3 regions of the Serratia rubidaea genome follow, and region 1 is predicted to be linked to each of the others. Evidence: predicted binding sites of a transcription regulator. Region 1 holds the regulator's gene; each other region holds the start of a gene.
The links. Region 1 encodes PurR, which represses purine synthesis genes. Its sites were predicted from a motif close to CANGCAAACGTTTGCNTG; they were not measured.
Positions count from the first base shown of each region.

Region 1 (4,162 bases):
AGACCGCGATGGCCAAGCTGATGAATCAGATGGGCAAGCCCTATCGCTGGGGCGGCGCCTCGCCGCGCACCGGTTTCGACTGCAGCGGGTTAATTTATTACGCCTATAAAGACGTGATGAAAATTAAAATGCCGCGTACGGCGAATGAAATGTATCACCTGCGCGATGCGGCGCCGATTAAGAAAAGCGAATTGGAAAAAGGCGATCTGGTATTCTTCCGCATTAACAACCGCGGCGCGGCCGATCACGTCGGCGTTTATCTCGGCGACGGCAAGTTTATTCAGTCGCCGCGCACCGGCAAGGATATCCGCATCAGCCAGCTGGATAATGACTACTGGCAGAATCACTACGTCGGCGCCCGCCGCGTGATGACGCCGAAAAACGTGCGTTAGTTCCCCCATGGCTGAGCCTGGCTCAGCCATTTATCCCCCGCCGGCGTCACTGTCGACGCTTTAAGCAGTTGAACGCTTAGCACGTTTTAAACCTTCCCTTCCCTTTGAAAGTCGTTAGAATTAATAACCTTAAAAAAAACATAACAACTCGATGCCCGGATATACCCGCAATAATTCGCGTGGCGGACAGCGGCAAGGGAAGGCATCCCGAAGGACTTACTGCGGGATGACTGAACGCAGCCAACGTCTCTGCAGCCTGAAGTATGACGGGTATAAGCAGCACGGTTTCGTCTGAGGGGTCACCCGCACCACCACATCCCGCAGGCGGCCATGGGCATCTGGCGCTATATCAATAAGGAGAAAGCAATGTCGTTTGAATTACCTGCATTACCGTACGCCAAAGACGCTCTCGAACCGCACATTTCCGCTGAAACGCTGGAATACCACTACGGCAAGCACCACAACACCTACGTGGTAAACCTGAACAACCTGGTGAAAGGCAGCGAGTTCGAAGGCAAAACCCTGGAAGAGATCGTGAAAACCTCTACCGGCGGCGTGTTCAACAACGCGGCGCAGGTGTGGAACCACACCTTCTACTGGCACTGCCTGTCGCCTCAGGGCGGCGGTGAACCTACCGGCGCGGTGGCTGACGCCATCAACCAGTCCTTCGGCTCTTTCGCCAAGTTCAAAGAAGAGTTCACCAAATCCGCCGTCGGCAACTTCGGCGCCGGCTGGACCTGGCTGGTGAAAAAGGCCGACGGCTCGCTGGCGATCGTCAACACCTCCAACGCGGCTACCCCGCTGACCGGTGACGACAAACCGCTGCTGACCGTGGACGTGTGGGAACACGCTTACTACATCGACTACCGCAATGCGCGTCCTAACTACCTGGAAAACTTCTGGGCGTTGGTTAACTGGGCATTCGTGGCGGAAAACCTGGCGTAATCGTCAGTTATCTGGCCAACAGAAAAGGCGCAGTGTTTACTGCGCCTTTTTATATTTCGCCGAACAATCAGTTCAGCGCAGCAATAAAACTAAAGGCAATAATCATCACCAGCGCGCAGGCGGTGGTGAACAGTGACAATTTTAACTCGGTTTCCATCAGAAACTCCCTTATCTGTTTCTCGACGCCAGCATAAAGCCCACAGTATTAATGGGTCAAATTATTTTCCCACAGTTCGCGGCAATCCCCAATTGATTTTGCGCAACGCCCGATAATGTTGCGGCAAAAAAAGGGCCAAGATTAAAATATTCGCCGCTTTCCCGACGGATAATGCTGATTTGCTCTTCCACTTTTGCGCAATATACGCCAAAATTCGCAGTTCACTGCTGCGTACCGGCCACGCGCCCCTCCGAACTAAGCAAGCGGCTTACGACTTCCAAACTAAAAACTACGTTTTCGAGATTTTGGAGCAGGATATACGCAGGCAAACGATTAACAACATACTTACATACTGCAAACATGTGAGTTCAGGAGTCATCTTTACATGGCAACGATTAAAGATGTGGCCAAACGCGCGGGCGTTTCCACCACCACCGTTTCCCACGTCATCAATAAGACCCGTTTCGTCGCCGAAGAGACCAAGGCGGCGGTCTGGGCAGCCATTAAAGATCTGCACTATTCGCCGAGCGCGGTTGCCCGCAGCCTGAAGGTCAACCACACCAAATCCATCGGCCTGCTGGCAACCTCCAGCGAAGCGCCCTACTTTGCTGAAGTGATTGAGGCGGTGGAAAACAGCTGCTACAGCAAAGGCTACACCCTGATTCTGTGCAACTCGCACAATAATCTGGACAAGCAGCGCGCCTATCTGGCGATGCTGGCGCAAAAACGCGTCGACGGCCTGCTGGTGATGTGTTCCGAATACCCCGATCAGCTGCTCGGCATGCTGGAAGACCACCGCAATATCCCAATGGTGGTGATGGACTGGGGCGTGGCGCGCAGTGACTTTACCGACACCATTATCGATAACGCCTTCGAAGGCGGCTATCTGGCGGGCCGCTATCTGATCGAACGCGGCCACCGCGAGATCGGCGCCATCCCCGGCCAGCTGTCGCGCAACACCGGCGGCGGCCGCCATCAGGGTTTCCTGAAGGCCCTGCAGGAAGCCAATATTGAGTTGCGCAACGAGTGGATCGTACAGGGCGACTTCGAACCGGAATCCGGCTATAAGGCGATGCACCAGATCCTGTCGCAAAAGCACCGCCCGACGGCGGTATTCTGCGGCGGCGATATTATGGCGATGGGCGCCATTTGCGCCGCGGACGAGCTGGGCCTGCGCGTACCGCAGGATATTTCAGTGATCGGTTATGACAACGTGCGCAACGCGCGCTACTTCACCCCGGCCCTGACCACGGTGCACCAGCCGAAAGAGCGTCTGGGTGAAATGGCCTTCACCATGCTGCTGGACCGTATTATCAGCAAGCGAGAGGAGTCGCAGGTGATCGAAGTGCATCCTAAACTGATCGAGCGGCGTTCCGTGGCCGACGGTCCCTTTATCGATTACCGCCGCTAAGCACGGCAGGCCGGCGCGTTTACGCCTCCGCCGGCCCCTGCTCCTCACTCAGCCACTCCTGATTCAAGGTTTCACTGTCCCCCAGATAATCCAGCAGCCAGGCGATGGCCGGCGACTGGTTAGGCTGCTGCCAGGTCAGGCAGCAGGCGCTGGGGGGAAACGGCTCCTGTAACTGCAGCACCGCCAGCTCACCACGCGCCACCAGCGGCAGCACCCGGTGCGCCGGCGCCATGCCGACGCATAAGCCGCCGCGCAGGCAATCCACCGCCGACACCCAGTCCGGCACCACCAGCCGACGCTGGTTATCCAGCGACCAGGTGACGCGTTTGGGCAGGCTGCGCGAGGTATCCTCCAGCAGCAGCGCCGGATAGGGGCGCAGCTGTTCATCGCTGAGCGCGCCGCTCAGCCCGGCCAGCGGATGCTCGGCGCTGACCACGCACAGCCAGTTCATAAAGCCCATATCGCGAAAGGCGAACCCGCCGCCGGTGGGCACCGCGCGCGTGGCGCCGATCGCCATTTCGGCGCGGCCGTCCACCAGCGCATCCCAGACGCCGTTAAACACCTCCGGCTGCAGCAGCAGTTCAACGTCCGGGAAGTGGCGATAAAAATCCAGCACCAGCTGCCGGCAGCGCTGCGGCTTTACGATCAGATCGACGGCGATCTTCACCTGGCCGCGCCAGCCGTTGGCGACCTGCTGACACTGACGCCGCGTGTCGAGCATTTTTTTGATAACAGCGCGCGATTCCTGTACAAACAGCGCGCCGGCCGGCGTCAGCGTCACGTCGCGATGGCGCCGCTCAAACAGCGGCACCGCCAGCCACTGCTCCAGCTGGCGCACGGTATAGCTGACCGCGGAAGGGACACGGTGCAGCTCCTGCGCCGCCGCGCTGAAACTGCCGGTACGCGCCACGGCGTCGACCACATCCAGAGAATATTCAGACCACATGCGTTTGCCTGCAAAATTTTTCAAACCAGTATGCAAATATTACCGTTTCACAACCAGAGATCCAGCCGGATACACTGCGCGGCGTGAAAACCTGCATCACAAATAACGACTGAGAACGACTATGCGAAACTTTGGATTTATGTGTTATCTGGCCGGCCTGAGTATGCTCGGCTTTCTGGCCACGGATATGTACCTGCCGGCCTTCGGCATGATGCAGCACGACCTGCAAATTTCTCCCGGCGCGATCAGCGCCAGCCTGAGTATCTTCCTGGCCGGCTTCGCCTTTGCGCAACTGCTGTGGGGCCCGCTGT
Region 1 is NZ_CP065640.1:3,739,390-3,743,551, reverse strand. Features, by position in the region: gene I6G83_RS17555 (C40 family peptidase) at 1-392, shown strand, start outside; gene sodB (superoxide dismutase [Fe]) at 759-1,337, shown strand; gene cydH (cytochrome bd-I oxidase subunit CydH) at 1,405-1,494, opposite strand; gene purR (HTH-type transcriptional repressor PurR) at 1,880-2,905, shown strand; gene punR (DNA-binding transcriptional activator PunR) at 2,925-3,851, opposite strand; gene punC (purine nucleoside transporter PunC) at 3,973-4,162, shown strand, end outside.

Region 2 (4,162 bases), 1.7 Mb from region 1:
GAATACGCTCGGCGATGCGCTTCAGCCCCTGCGGGCCGTGATACACCGCATACAGGCTGGCGATATTGGCCAGCAGCACCTGCGAGGTGCAAATATTGGAGTTGGCCTTTTCGCGGCGGATATGCTGTTCGCGGGTCTGCATCGCCATGCGCAGCGCGGTATTGCCGGCAACATCGCGGGAAACGCCGATAATCCGGCCCGGCATCGAACGTTTGAACTCATCGCGGCAGGCGAAGAAGGCCGCGTGCGGGCCGCCGTAGCCCATCGGCACGCCGAAGCGCTGTGCGGAGCCGAACACCACGTCGGCGCCCTGCTTGCCCGGCGCGGTCAGCAGCACCAGCGCCATAAAGTCGGCCGCCACGCTGGTAATAATCTTGCGGGATTTCAGCTCGGCCAGCAGCGCGCTGTAGTCGTGCAGCTCGCCGGTGGTGCCCACCTGCTGCAGCAGTACGCCGAACACGCCGTCCAGCTCCAGCACTTTTTCCGCTTTATCGACGATCACGTCAAAGTTGAAGGTTTCGGCGCGGGTGCGCACCACGTCCAGCGTCTGCGGATGCACATCGTCAGCGACGAAGAAACGGTTGGCGTCTTTCAGTTTGCTGGCGCGCTTGGCCAGCGCCATCGCTTCGGCGGCGGCGGTCGCTTCATCCAGCAGCGAAGCGGAGGCCAGATCCAGACCGGTCAGATCCAGCGTCACGGTCTGGAAATTCAGCAGCGCTTCCAGACGGCCCTGCGACACTTCCGGCTGATACGGCGTATAGGCGGTGTACCAGCCCGGGTTTTCCAGCATGTTGCGCAGGATCACCGGCGGCGTCAGCACCGAGCTGTAGCCCATGCCGATATAGGATTTGTAGCGCTGGTTCTGGCCGGCGATCGCCTTCAGTTCGGCCAGCGCCTGATGTTCAGTCACCGCATCGCCAACCGGCGGCGGCCCCGGCAGCTGAATGTCTGCCGGCACAATCTGTTGGATCAGCGCGCTGAGCGAGCGTGCGCCCACCGCCTCCAGCATCTCTTGCTGCTGCTGTGCAGAAGAGCCGATATGGCGTTCAATGAACGCTTCGCTGTGTTCAAGTTGGCTGAGTGTCTGAGTCATTGCGACAAATTCCTGAATGCTTGCGTGGTACGGGATGTAGCCTTAACAACTAAAACGCCCCGGCGCATCGGCGTACGGGGCGTGGTAACCATTACTCGTCGATGGACTTCTGATAGCCGGCGGCATCCAGCAGTTTGCTGAGTTCCGCTTCGTCAGAAGCCTTGATGCGGAACAGCCAGCCGTCGCCATAGGCATCGCTGTTAACCAGCTCCGGCGAGCCGTCCAGCTCTTCATTCACCGCGATGATTTCACCGCTGATTGGCGCATAGATGTCGGACGCGGCTTTCACCGACTCCGCCACCGCGCAGTCGTCGCCGGCGGCAACGGTGGCGCCGACTTCCGGCAGATCGACAAACACCATATCCCCCAGCAGCTCTTGCGCATGCTCGGTGATGCCCACCACATATTCGCCATTGCCTTCGCTGCGCACCCACTCGTGAGAGGTAGCGTATTTCAGTTCAGTTGGTACATTGCTCATCGCCCGCGACTCCTTCAAAATAAAATCAAAAAGTAATTAATCAATCAGTGACTTACCGGCACGTACAAAACCGGGCTTGGTGACCTTCACCGGCATTTCACGGTTGCGGATCTGCACGATGGCCTGCTCGCCGATGCCGGCCGGCACCCGCGCCAGCGCAATGCTGAAGCCCAGCGTCGGTGAGAACGAGCCGCTGGTGATCGCCCCTTCCTGCGTCTGGCCGGCTTCATCGGTGAAACGCACCGGCAGCTCATTACGTAATACGCCCTTTTCCGTCATCACCAATCCGACCAGTTGTTCGGTGCCCTGCTCGCGCTGCTGCTCCAGCGCGTCGCGGCCGATAAATTGACGGTCCTGCGGCTCCCAGGCGATGGTCCAGCCCATATTGGCCGCCAGCGGCGATACGCCTTCATCCATCTCCTGGCCATAGAGGTTCATCCCGGCTTCCAGGCGCAGCGTGTCGCGCGCGCCAAGGCCGGCCGGCTTCACGCCCGCTGCCAGCAGACGCTGCCAGAAGTCGGCCGCCTGCTCTTGCGGCAGGGCGATCTCATAGCCCGCTTCGCCGGTATAGCCGGTGGTGGCGATAAACAGCTCGCCGGCCTGTACGCCGAAGAACGGTTTCATGCCGGCCACCGCCTGCTGTTGTTCGGCGCTCAGCAAGGTGCCGGCGCGCTCTTTGGCCTGCGGCCCCTGCACCGCGATCAGCGCCAGGTCGTCGCGCACCCGCAGCTCTACGCCATACGGCGCCGCGTGCTGCTCAATCCACGCCAGATCCTTATCGCGCGTAGCGGAGTTCACCACCAGGCGGAAATAGTCTTCCGTCAGGAAGTACACGATCAGATCGTCAATCACGCCGCCGGAGGCATTCAGCATGCCGCTGTACAGCGCCTTGCCGGGCTGGGTGAGTTTGGCAACGTCGTTCGCCAGCAGATAGCGCAGGAACTCCCGGGTGCGGGCGCCGTGCAAATCGACGATGGTCATGTGGGAGACATCGAACATGCCGGCGTCCTGACGCACGGCGTGGTGCTCATCAATCTGCGAGCCGTAATGCAGCGGCATCATCCAACCATGAAAATCGACCATGCGAGCGCCGCATGCCACGTGCTGCTCATACAGTGGGGTTTGCTTTGCCATCTTATCCCTCTTTTCACCATGTCCCCGTCATCACCCGGCCGCGCTGCGGCAGGCTGACTCTGTTCCGGGGTTAAAATGCCGTGCGAGACCGGGGCGAAAACGGCGCCCATCAGCACGACGCAAACGATACCCTTTACCTGAACTTATCACCGAACGTCGTTTTTAACCATAAGTTAAAATAGGCCCGGCGCGCTGTGCGGCAGGGAAAATGTCGCGCTAGTGTGCAGAGTTTTTCACTGGAAAAATGCGCCTTAAGGCACAAAATTAACAATTAAAGCGGCAAATGTCCGATGTTATATAACAAACACGCTGTAACAGAAGGAGTTATGGCCTGGGCTTTTTTTTCATCGGATTACAAAAACTAATGGGTTATCGGGCGTTAAATTAGATTATTTCAAATGAAGGGTAATATAAGGAAAAGTGATGGCTGAAAGCATAAAAAAACAGGGGCGCCATGATAGCGCCCCTGTGTGAATCACACTCTCTGACGAAGCAACGTTAAGCCAGCCACTCCGGCAGATCGTTCAGCCCCATTGCCTGACGCACCAGCTTCGGCTTGACGCCCGGCAGGCTGTCGGCCAGCCGCAGGCCGACATCGCGCAGCAGCTTTTTGGCCGGGTTATTGCCGTCAAACAGTTCGCGGAACCCCTGCATGCTGGCCAGCATCACCGCCGCGCCGTGTTTACGCCGGCGCTCATAACGCCGCAGATACAGGTGCTGGCCGATATCCTTGCCCTGCCTTTGCAGGCGCTTCAGCTCCGCAATCAGCTCCGCGGCGTCCATAAAGCCCAGGTTGACGCCCTGCCCGGCCAGCGGGTGTACGGTGTGCGCCGCGTCCCCCACCAGCGCCAGACGGTGGCCGGCAAAGTTGCGGGCATAGCGTCCGGTCAGCGGGAAGGTCAGACGCTCGCTTTCCAGCGTGCAGCGTCCCAGACGCATATCAAAGGTCATGCTCAGCTCGCGGTTAAACGCCTCCGGCGACAGCTGGCTGAGCCGTTCTGCCTCTTCCGGCGCCACCGACCAGACGATCGAACACAGGTGCGGGTCGCCAAACGGCAGGAAGGCCAGAATGCCGTCGCCGTGAAACACCTGACGCGCCGTGGCCAGATGCGGCTCTTCGGTACGGATGGTGGCGACCAGCGCGCTGTGGCGGTAGTCCCAGAAGGTAAGCGGAATATCGGCGTGCTGACGCAGCCAGGAGTTGGCGCCGTCGGCGCCTACCACCAGCCGCGCGCTCAGCATGCGGCCGTCCTCCAGCGTGATAAAGGCGTCGTTCTCGCCCCAGGCGACCTGTTTTAACGCCGCCGGCGTCAGCAGCGTCACGTCCGACAGCGTCTGCGCCTTGCGCCACAGCGCCTGCTGAATCACGTTGTTTTCTACAATATGGCCCAGATGGCTGAAGCCGCACTCATCGCCGCGGAAGGCGATTTTACCGAAGCTGTCGCGGTCCCACACTT
Region 2 is NZ_CP065640.1:490,717-494,878, forward strand. Features, by position in the region: gene gcvP (aminomethyl-transferring glycine dehydrogenase) at 1-1,093, opposite strand, end outside; gene gcvH (glycine cleavage system protein GcvH) at 1,185-1,571, opposite strand; gene gcvT (glycine cleavage system aminomethyltransferase GcvT) at 1,608-2,705, opposite strand; gene ubiI (FAD-dependent 2-octaprenylphenol hydroxylase) at 3,204-4,162, opposite strand, start outside.
Region 2: a site for PurR is predicted at 2,822-2,839, ahead of gcvT (glycine cleavage system aminomethyltransferase GcvT). Genes of this name have one in related genera too.

Region 3 (4,162 bases), 1.2 Mb from region 1:
CAGGCGGACGAATAAGGCATGCATACGCCGCGGCGGTCCGTCAGGCCGTCGCGACGCTCAACCGCCGCTGAGTGGCTATGCGGCGGTTGAAACGCAGAGCATCGCCTTGCCCGCGGTGAGGGTGGTGCCCTGATGGATTAATGAACCCAAGTTCAGTGATGGGACTCATGCAAAACCACCAAATTCCCCAAGCCACGTCGCCATTGAGCTCGTGGCTTTATTATCTGGAGCGTCTGCACAGCCAGGCGATCGAACTCGGCCTGGAACGCGTGCAAAGCGTTGCAGCGCATCTTGATCTTCTCACTCCGGCCCCGACGGTGTTCACCGTTGCCGGCACCAACGGCAAAGGCACCACCTGCCGCACGCTGGAAGCGATTCTGCTGGCGGCCGGCCTGCGCGTCGGCGTTTACAGCTCGCCGCATCTGGTGCGCTATACCGAACGGGTGCGTATTCAGGGCGAAGAGTTGAGCGAAGCGGAGCACTGCCGTGCGTTCGCCGCCATTGAAGCCGGGCGCGGTGACACCTCCCTGACCTATTTTGAGTTCGGCACCCTGTCGGCCCTGCAGCTGTTCCGTCAGGCCCGGCTGGACGTGGTGATCCTGGAAGTCGGCCTCGGCGGGCGTCTGGACGCCACCAATATCGTCAACCCGGACGTGGCGGTGGTCACCAGCATCGCGCTCGACCACACCGACTGGCTGGGCGACGACCGCGACAGCATCGGCCGGGAAAAGGCCGGCATCTTCCGCGGCGGCAAGCCGGCGGTGGTCGGCGAACCCGATATGCCGGACTCGATTCGTCAGGTGGCGGAAACGCTGGGCGCGCAGCTGTATCGCTGCGGCGACGCCTGGACCTTCAGCGAGCAGGGCGAACGCTGGCAGTGGCGCAGCGAAGGCACCACGCTGACCGACCTGCCCACGCCGAACGTGCCGCTGGCCAATGCCGCGACGGCGCTGGCGGCGCTGCACTATTCCGCGCTGGAAATTGACGAGCGCGCCATTTTCACCGGCCTGCAGCAGGCGACGCTGCCGGGGCGTTTCCAGACCGTGCAGCAGGCGCCGCGGCTGATCCTCGACGTGGCGCATAATCCGCACGCCGCCGGCTATCTGGCCGGGCGGCTGGCGCAGCTGCCGCGCGACGGCGGCAAGGTGCGTGCGGTAGTCGGCATGCTGGCGGACAAAGACATCGCCGGTACGCTGGCCTGCCTGCGGCCGCAGGTTGATGAATGGTACTGCGCGCCGTTGGACGTGCCGCGCGGCGCCGGCGTGGATCAGCTGGCGCAGCATCTGCCGCAGCCGCGCGCCTTTGCCGATGTTGAAACGGCCTGGCGACAGGCGATGCAGGATGCGGATAATCAGGATATTGTCATCGTCTGTGGATCGTTCCACACCGTCGCGCAGGTGATGGCGGCGTTAGACGAGATGCGGGGAGAGTGAGTGGCAAGTAAATTTCAGAACCGACTGGTCGGGACCGTGGTATTAGTGGCGCTGGGGGTGATTATCCTGCCAGGGCTGCTGGACGGTAAGAAAAAGCATTATGAAGATGAGTTCGCCGCGATCCCACTGGTGCCGAAGCCGGGCGATGCGCGGGAGAACGACGCGATTCCGCCGGTAAGCCAGCCGCTGCCGACGCAGCCGCCGGCGGGCGCGGGGGCGCTGGTGGAACAGCAGGCGGCCAATGAGGCGGCGACGCAGCAGGCGGTGAACCAGCCGTCGCAGAGCACCACGGTGACGCCGCCGCCGGCGGTCACCCAGCCGACGCCGCAGCCGAAGCCGGTTGAGAACAAACCTGCGCCGCAGCCGAAGCCGAAACCGGAAGTGAAGCCGCAGCCGAAGCCTGAGGTGAAACCGCAGCCGAAGCCGGCAGAGAAAGCGCCGTCCGGCCAGGCCTATGTGGTGCAGCTGGGGGCGCTGAAAAACGCCGCCAAGGTTAACGAGATCGTGGCGTCGCTGCGTCTGTCCGGCTATCGCGCCTTTACCGTGCCGTCGACGCCGGTGCAGGGGCAGATCACCCGTATTTACGTCGGCCCGGACGCGTCGAAGCAGAAGCTGCAGTCTTCGCTGTCGGCGCTGAATTCGCTCAGCGGGCTGAGCGGGCAGGTGAAGCCGTACAACGCGCGTTAACCCCGTTCTTCTGCCGCGTTTGCAAGGCGGGGCAGAAGAATCAGCTATGTAGGCGCGGCGATTAGGAATTTTTTTATCGCCGCTTTTTATTTGTAAATTGCTAGGGAAATCCCCTACGCAAACGTTTTCTTTTTCTGTTAGAATTCGCCGCGCATGGGAAATACCCCAGTGCATTCGGGCTGTGGCCGCTGTGCGACAGCCTGAAGGAGGAGGGGGCGTGCGGGGCATTTCACTATTGGAATGGTCATGGTCTGGATTGATTACGTCATTATTGCGGTGATTGGATTTTCGGCTCTGGTTAGCCTGATCCGAGGGTTTGTTCGCGAAGCATTGTCACTTGTGACATGGGGATGTGCGTTTTTTGTCGCCAGCCATTTTTATTCTTACCTCGCCGTCTACTTCACCCGTTTTGACGATGAACTGGTGCGAAACGGTATCGCGATTGCGATTTTGTTTATCGCGACCCTGATCGTGGGGGCGATTGTGAACTACGTGATTAGTTCACTGGTCGAAAAGACCGGGCTGTCAGGAACCGATCGGGTGCTGGGCATCTGCTTCGGCGCATTGCGCGGCGTGTTGATCGTCGCCGCGATACTGTTCTTCCTCGACAGTTTTACCGGCTTCTCGCAAAGTGAAGACTGGAAACAGTCGCAGCTGATTCCCCAGTTCAGCTACATCATCAGGTGGTTCTTTGACTACCTGCAGAGCACGTCGAGTTTCTTACCGTCCCACTTGCCGGGGCGGTAGCGGCTTAGGCTTAGAGGAAAGACAACATGTGCGGTATTGTCGGTATCGCCGGTTTTATGCCGGTAAACCAGTCGATTTATGATGCGTTGACGGTGCTGCAGCACCGTGGCCAGGATGCCGCCGGCATCGTCACCATTGATGCCCATAACGGTTTCCGTCTGCGTAAGGCAAACGGCCTGGTGAAGGATGTTTTTGAAGCACGGCATATGCAACGCCTGCAGGGCAATATGGGGATCGGCCATGTGCGTTACCCAACGGCCGGCAGCTCCAGCGCTTCAGAGGCCCAGCCTTTTTATGTGAACTCACCGTTCGGCATTACGCTGGCCCACAACGGTAACCTGACCAACGCGCATGAACTGCGGCAGCAGCTGTTTGAAAGCGGCCGTCGCCATATCAACACCACTTCCGATTCCGAAATACTGCTCAACGTGCTGGCCGCCGAGCTGGACCGTTTCCCGCACTATCCGCTGGAATCTGACAATATCTTTACCGCCGTGGCGGCGGTACATCAGCAGCTGCGCGGCGCTTACGCCTGCGTGGCGATGATCATCGGCCACGGTCTGGTGGCGTTCCGCGATCCTAACGGCATCCGTCCGCTGGTGATCGGCAAACGCACGCTGGAAGACGGCCGCAACGAGTATATGGTGGCCTCCGAAAGCGTGGCGCTGGATACGCTGGGCTTTGAATTCCTGCGCGACGTAGCGCCGGGCGAAGCGGTGTACGTGACGGAGAAGGGCCAACTGTTTACCCGCCAGTGCGCCGAAAACCCGAAAAACAACCCGTGCCTGTTTGAGTTCGTCTACTTCGCCCGCCCGGATTCCTTTATGGACAAGATCTCGGTATACAGCGCCCGCGTGCGCATGGGCCAGAAGCTGGGCGAGAAGATCGCGCGCGAGTGGGAAGATCTGGACATCGACGTGGTGATCCCGATCCCGGAAACCTCCTGCGATATTGCGCTGGAGATCGCGCGTATTCTGGAAAAACCGTACCGCCAGGGCTTTGTGAAAAACCGCTACGTCGGCCGCACCTTTATCATGCCGGGCCAGCAGGCGCGTCGCCAGTCGGTGCGCCGCAAGCTGAACGCCAACCGGGCGGAGTTCCGCGACAAGAACGTATTGCTGGTGGATGACTCCATCGTGCGCGGCACCACCTCCGAGCAGATCGTCGAGATGGCGCGCGACGCCGGCGCCAAGAACGTCTATCTGGCTTCCGCTGCACCGGAAGTTCGCTTCCCGAACGTCTACGGCATCGATATGCCTAGCGCCAATGAGCTGATCGCTCATGGCCGCGAGGTG
Region 3 is NZ_CP065640.1:4,930,517-4,934,678, reverse strand. Features, by position in the region: gene accD (acetyl-CoA carboxylase, carboxyltransferase subunit beta) at 1-15, shown strand, start outside; gene folC (bifunctional tetrahydrofolate synthase/dihydrofolate synthase) at 168-1,433, shown strand; gene dedD (cell division protein DedD) at 1,434-2,120, shown strand; gene cvpA (colicin V production protein) at 2,367-2,867, shown strand; gene purF (amidophosphoribosyltransferase) at 2,894-4,162, shown strand, end outside.
Region 3: a site for PurR is predicted at 2,235-2,252, ahead of cvpA (colicin V production protein). Genes of this name have one in related genera too.